Regions from separate parts of the Weissella paramesenteroides genome, predicted to be linked through region 2. Evidence: predicted binding sites of a transcription regulator. Region 2 holds the regulator's gene; the other holds the start of a gene.
The links. The regulator CtsR, encoded in region 2, represses protease genes until heat stress. The targets are predictions, from matches to a motif close to TTGGTCAAAAAAGGTCAAANA.
Positions count from the first base shown of each region.

Region 1 (3,428 bases), 160 kb from region 2:
TTTGCTTATATGAAAGTTCGTTCGGCACCGAAATCGGAACGCCCATATCCATCATTGTCTGAAATTACAAAAACACAACGTGAATTTGAAGAAACAAATATTAGTGGTACATTGATTGGTTATTATTCACCAGAGCTATACCAAGGAACTGTTGCAGCTGGATGGCACGTGCATTTCCTAAGTGATGATCGTACCTTTGGTGGTCACGTTCTTGGTTTTGATGCTGATAAGCTTGAGGGAGATTTAACAATCTTTGATAATTATGAATTGCATCTACCAATTAATAATAAAGAATTCCGTGAACACCATGTTGATATGGATGGCCTAAAAGAAGGGGTTGCCGCAGCAGAGGGATCACAAGATTAATCATTATTTAGCGATAACAATACTCAAATGTGTTGTTATCGCTATTTTTTGGCGTTCATAGTATGATGTACGTAAAGAAATTTCAATATTTATCATTGAGGGAGTATGAATATGACAGAATTAATGAAGGCGGTCGTTACAACAATTGACGAAAATGAGCCATTGTCGGAAAAGAACGTACCGTTACCTAGTGTTGGCAACTATGATGTTCTTGTGAAGGTGGCTGCTGCTAGTGTTAATCCAGTTGATGTTAAACAGCTTGAGTTAGCTATGGCAGCAAAAGAAGAGCGTGTTCTTGGCTTTGATGCCGTAGGTGCAGTGGTTTCAATTGGTAGTGAGGTGAAAAAGTACAAAGTTGGTGACCGGGTCTTTTTTGCAGGCGAACTAGGGCGTACCGGATCTAATGCTGAGTATGAAGCAGTTAATGAGAACTTAATTGCTAAAGCACCGGATAATTTATCGGATGTCGAAGCAGCCGCATTACCTTTAACGTTTTTAACGGCTTATGAAATGCTTGCTGACAAATTTGGTATTAAGATGACAGCTGGGTCTGCAACTGGTAAGGCACTACTTATTATTAACGGTGCCGGTGGTGTAGGTTCGATTATGATTCAATTAGCCAAGTGGTTGGGAATGACTGTGATCGCTAGTGCTTCACGTGATGAAACGATTGAATGGGTGCACCAATTGGGCGCTGATTTTGTCGTTAATCATCGTAAAGATTATGTGGCTGAAGTGAAACGCTTAGGATTCGATGAAGTCCCTTATATTGCTGTGCTGCATTCGCTTGATCAACATTTTGAGGCAGCAGCAGAGTTGGTTGGTACTTATGGCCATATTGGGGCCATTGTACAATCGACACAACCTTTGCCGGTAGGTCTAATTAAAAACAAGGCAGCATCGTTAGATTGGGAATTTATGTTTGCAAAAACGAATGCTCGCCAAGATATTGCCAGTCAAGGGGATGCTCTGGCATTATTGTCAAATCTAGTCACGTTAGGAGTTGTTAAATCAACCATTTCACAAACGCTTGATGGGCTATCAGTCGCCACTGTAGAGGATGCGCAACAAAAAGTTTCTGCTGGTAATATGTTGGGTAAATTAGTTATTAAATATTAATCAATGAACAAAATAATGATAGAGAATGAATTTTTAATGCAAACTAAAATTCATTCTTTTTTTGTCTAAAAAACGATAAAAAATATTTGCACTCTCGGTGTTAGAGTGCTAATATAGATAATGTAAGCAAGGTCAATAAAGGTCAAAAGAGATGCGATGTTGACCTACTGGGAGTAATGAATATAAAAAAGATTGTAAGGAGGCCGTAATTATGGCACAAGATCCATTTGGTTTTTCAAGTTTTGATGATATTTTTCGTATGATGAACAATGAAGCAGCAAGGACACAACAAGCACAGCGTTCACAGCAAGGACCGCGTACACAGATGGGACGTGGGAACGGTGGAAACGATAGCGGACAAGGCAATGGTTTACTTGACCAATATGGTATTAACCTAACTGAGATGGCACGCAAGGGCAAGTTTGATCCGGTGATTGGTCGAGATGATGAAATTGCACGTGTTATTGAAGTACTAAATCGTCGTACTAAGAATAATCCAGTTTTGATAGGAGAGGCTGGTGTTGGAAAGACGGCGGTTGTTGAAGGATTAGCACAGGCAATCGTCAACGCTAAAGTACCAGGCAAGTTACAAGGTAAGGAAGTTATTCGATTGGATGTGGTATCACTTGTTCAAGGAACGGGTGTACGTGGACAATTCGAAGAGCGTATGCAACAATTGATGGACGAAGTTTCGAAGCGTGAAGATGTTATCCTCTTTATTGATGAAATTCATGAAATTATGGGTGCCGGAACTGCTGGTGAAGGTTCAATGGACGCAGGTAACATCTTAAAGCCAGCGTTAGCTCGTGGTGAATTCCAATTAATTGGAGCAACTACATTAAATGAATACCGTAAGATTGAGAAGGATGCAGCGATTGCTCGTCGATTCCAAACAGTTCAAGTTGATGAACCTTCAACAGACGAAGCACTGCAAATTTTAAAGGGTATTCGTTCACGATATGAGGATTATCACAAGGTTAAGTATGCGGATGAAGCGTTAGAAGCCGCTGTGAACCTTTCAAATCGATACATTTCAGATCGTTTCTTGCCTGATAAGGCGATTGATTTAATTGATGAGGCAGGTTCAAAAAAGAATTTGTCCGTAAAAATTGCAGATCCGAAGGAATTAGAAAATAAAATTCACTCAACAGAAGCGCAAAAGCAATCTGCAATCGAACGTGAAGATTATGAAAAAGCAAGTCAATTACGTGATCAGGTAAATAATTTAGAGTTACAGCTACAGGCAGTTAAGCAACAGGCACCACAAAATGAAGCAGCCCAAACGGTAACGGTGGGGGATATTCAAAAAATCGTTGAAGAGAAAACAGGTATTCCGGTTGGTGAACTGGCTGAGTCAGAGCAAACACAGTTACGTCATTTAGGTGATAATTTGGCAGAGCATGTGATTGGCCAAGATGAGGCAACAGAAAAGATTGCACGTGCTATTCGTCGTAATCGTGTTGGCTTTAATAAAACGGGACGACCAATTGGTAGTTTCTTGTTTGTTGGACCAACAGGTGTTGGAAAGACTGAAACAGCAAAGCAATTGGCAAAAGAATTATTCGGCACAACTGATAGTATGATTCGTTTCGATATGTCAGAGTATATGGAAAAGCATTCTGTCTCAAAGTTGATTGGTGCTCCGGCAGGGTACGTTGGTTATGAAGAGGCTGGTCAATTGACAGAAGCAGTTCGCCGGCGCCCATACTCATTGATTTTGTTAGATGAGGTTGAAAAAGCACATCCAGATGTTATGAATATGTTCCTACAAATTCTTGACGATGGTCGTCTAACAGATGCACAAGGTCATATTGTTTCATTCAAAGATACAATTATTATTATGACATCGAATGCTGGTACCGGAGTTAAGGATACTAAGGTTGGCTTTGATCCAGAAAATAAGCATGGTTCATCACAACTATTAGAGCGTCTAGCACCATACT
Region 1 covers NZ_CP130559.1:1,504,502-1,507,929, reverse strand. Annotated here, with positions in the region: gene budA (acetolactate decarboxylase) at 1-366, shown strand, start outside; gene QRX23_RS07530 (zinc-binding alcohol dehydrogenase family protein) at 478-1,485, shown strand; gene QRX23_RS07525 (ATP-dependent Clp protease ATP-binding subunit) at 1,697-3,428, shown strand, end outside.
Region 1: the regulator CtsR is predicted to act here: its motif matches at 1,614-1,634, upstream of QRX23_RS07525 (ATP-dependent Clp protease ATP-binding subunit).

Region 2 (3,428 bases):
TTAGGTATTCTAGATTTTGAACGTGGTGCCAAGGTATCTGGTGCCCGCTTTGTCTATTACGTTGGTCAAGGGGCTCGTTTGGAACGAGCTGTTTATAATTTTATGCTTGATGAACATCAAAAAGAAGGTTACAAGGAAATGATCACACCTTACCTTGTTAAGGATGAGGCGATGTATGGGACTGGTCAATACCCAAAGTTCATGGATGATGCTTATCGGGTTGGTACAAATGATGAAATGACATTGATTCCAACGGCTGAAGTACCACTAACAAATTATTTCCGCGAAGAAGTGATTGATGCTGAAAAATTGCCTTATAGTGTGACTGCACTATCACCTGCATTCCGTCAAGAAGCTGGTTCGGCAGGACGAGATACGCGTGGCTTGATTCGTATGCACCAATTTAACAAGGTTGAGATGGTTAAGTTTACTAAGCCAGAAGATTCATATCAGGCGTTAGAGGATATGACAGTTAATGCTGAAAGCTTGCTTAAAAAGCTAAATCTACCTTATCATGTCATTACGCTATCAACAGGTGATATGGGATTCTCAGCAGCCAAAACTTATGATGTGGAAGTTTGGATGCCACAACAAAATATTTACCGTGAGATTTCTTCAGTATCAAATACTGAAGCCTTCCAAGCTCGTCGCGCACGAATTCAATATCGTGATGAAAACGGTAAATTACAATTTGTGCACACCTTGAATGGTTCAGGTTTGGCAGTTGGTCGTACTGTTGCTGCAATTTTGGAAAATTACCAAAACCAAGATGGCACAGTGACGATTCCAGAAGTTTTGCGTCCATACTTTGGTGCAGATAAGATCGTGCCAGAAGATTCCTTATAATTAATACCATTTTAGCAAGCAGAGGCTGGGACATTTTCTTTTGTCCGAGCCTTTTTTGTTGGAAAAATAAAAAAACAGTTGCAGAAAGTGGTAAAACCTAGTAATATATATCGAGTGGTAAGTTGTTGTTAGCCATAACACGGTTATCATTGGGTATAAAAATCTAAATAAGTATTGACACTTATTGATTGATTAGGTATACTATAAAAGTTGTCTCGAGTGTTAAACTCGTTTGACGTCTGTTGCGGATGTGGCGGAACTGGCAGACGCGCTGGATTTAGGTTCCAGTGCCCCTAGGGCGTGCAGGTTCGATTCCTGTCATCCGTATATCGATTATCGATACAGAAGCCGACTTAGCTCAGCTGGCAGAGCGCTTCACTAGTAATGAAGAGGTCGCTGGTTCGAATCCAGTAGTCGGCATCCCATGCGAATATAGTTCAGCTGGTAGAACGCTACCTTGCCATGGTAGAGGTCGCGGGTTCGAATCCCGTTGTTCGCTTTCTTCCAAATGGGAAGCTTTAAATGAACATGCACCTATAGCGCAACTGGATAGAGTGTCTGACTACGAATCAGAAGGTTGAAGGTTCGAATCCTTCTAGGTGCATCAATTAAAAACCATCAAGAGAAATCTTGGTGGTTTTTGTGTCAATTGATGTTTTTTAAAAAGATGTGATTGTTTAGTGGCATTGTCTTGCAATGCGCCTTATAATTATGTCAATATTGGTCAAGGGGGTGAAGGACATGGCTGATTCAAATATGTCCGATAATATTGAGGCATACTTGAAACAAATTTTACAGCAGGCGAATGAAATTGAAATTCGTCGGGCTGAAATTGCCCGCCGCTTCAATGTTGTCCCATCACAAATCAACTATGTAATCAAAACGCGATTTGGTGCAGAGAATGGTTATTTGGTAGAATCAAAGCGTGGTGGTGGTGGCTATATTCGTATTGTGAAAATGGCACTACGAACAGAACCTGATCTCATTGAAGAAATGAGGCAGAGTCTCCCTGAAATTGTTAGCTTTAGAACAGCAACAGCAGTAATATCTAGCCTGTACCGAGAACAGATTTTGACACGGCGTGAAGGCGAGCTTCTATTAACAATGTTATCAAAAGAAGCGTTAGCAGTTGGCGATGCAACTATTCAAGGTCGTATTCGGGCTAGGTTATTACAGCAATTATTGAACCGTTTACGGTTTGAAAGTGAGCGTGATTAATATGGATAATCAATATACACCGAGTGCAAAGAACGTGCTAGTCGTTGCACAAGAACAAGCAAAATACTTTAAACATCAAGCTGTGGGTACTGAGCACTTACTACTTGCATTAGCGATTGAAAAAGAAGGTATTGCCAGCAAGGTGATGCAACAATTTAATGTGGTCGATGACGATATTAAAAGTCAAATTGAACAATTTACTGGCTATGGTACGCTATCTCGCGCAGAAAAAGAATCTTATTTGCCTTATTCACCAAAAGCAGCCGAAATTCTGCGCTTGGCAAACGAGAGTGCAACCAAATTACATCAAGAGCGAACGGGTACTGAACATTTCTTACTAGCCTTGTTGTCAGATGAAACAATCTTTTCATCACGTATTCTGATTAATTTAGGTGTGAATCCCCAAGAAATGCGCCGTGCAATTTTGCGTAAATTAGGTGTTAGTGAGACACCAAAGCGTCGTGATCCGCGACGTAAGCGTGGTGCTCAAGGGCAAGCGACTGAAGGTACACCAACTTTAGATGCGCTAGCCCGTGATTTAACCCAATTAGCACGCGATAAAAAAATGGATCCAGTTGTGGGACGTGAAACTGAGGTTAAGCGTGTCATTCAAATCTTGTCGCGTCGTACAAAAAATAATCCAGTTTTAATTGGTGAACCAGGTGTTGGGAAGACGGCGATTGCTGAAGGTTTGGCACAAAAGATCGTTGCTGGCGATGTACCATCAGACATGACTCAAAAACGGTTGATGATGTTAGACATGGGATCATTAGTTGCAGGAACGAAATATCGTGGTGAATTTGAGGATCGTCTAAAAAAGGTGATTGATGAAATCCAACATGATGGTCAAGTGATCTTGTTTATTGATGAGTTACACACATTGATTGGTGCTGGTGGTGCAGAAGGTGCCATTGATGCCTCAAATATTTTGAAACCTGCTTTGGCACGTGGTGAATTGCAAACTATCGGGGCAACGACCCTAGATGAATACCAAAAGTACATCGAAGCTGATGCTGCACTTGAGCGTCGTTTTGCACAGGTTACGGTCAATGAGCCAACGCAAGCAGATGCCATTGCTATTCTAAAAGGTTTGAAAGATCGCTATGAGCAACATCATCAAGTGGCAATTCCAGACGAGACAATTGTTGAAGCAGTTAAACTTTCAGTACGATATGTCACAGATCGTTTCTTACCAGATAAGGCAATCGATATTATGGATGAGGCAGCAGCTAAAGTCCGAATCGACCGAACGGGCCATGAAACGCCACTAGCAAAGCAACAGGAAAAATTGGCTGCATTGCGTCAGGAAAAGGATGCTGCGATTGAGCGTTTGGACTTTGAATTAGCTGCTGAATTGCGCAAAA
Region 2 covers NZ_CP130559.1:1,665,225-1,668,652, reverse strand. Annotated here, with positions in the region: gene serS (serine--tRNA ligase) at 1-846, shown strand, start outside; tRNA gene QRX23_RS08395 (tRNA-Leu) at 1,091-1,173, shown strand; tRNA gene QRX23_RS08390 (tRNA-Thr) at 1,194-1,266, shown strand; tRNA gene QRX23_RS08385 (tRNA-Gly) at 1,273-1,345, shown strand; tRNA gene QRX23_RS08380 (tRNA-Arg) at 1,377-1,450, shown strand; gene QRX23_RS08375 (CtsR family transcriptional regulator) at 1,588-2,064, shown strand; gene QRX23_RS08370 (ATP-dependent Clp protease ATP-binding subunit) at 2,066-3,428, shown strand, end outside.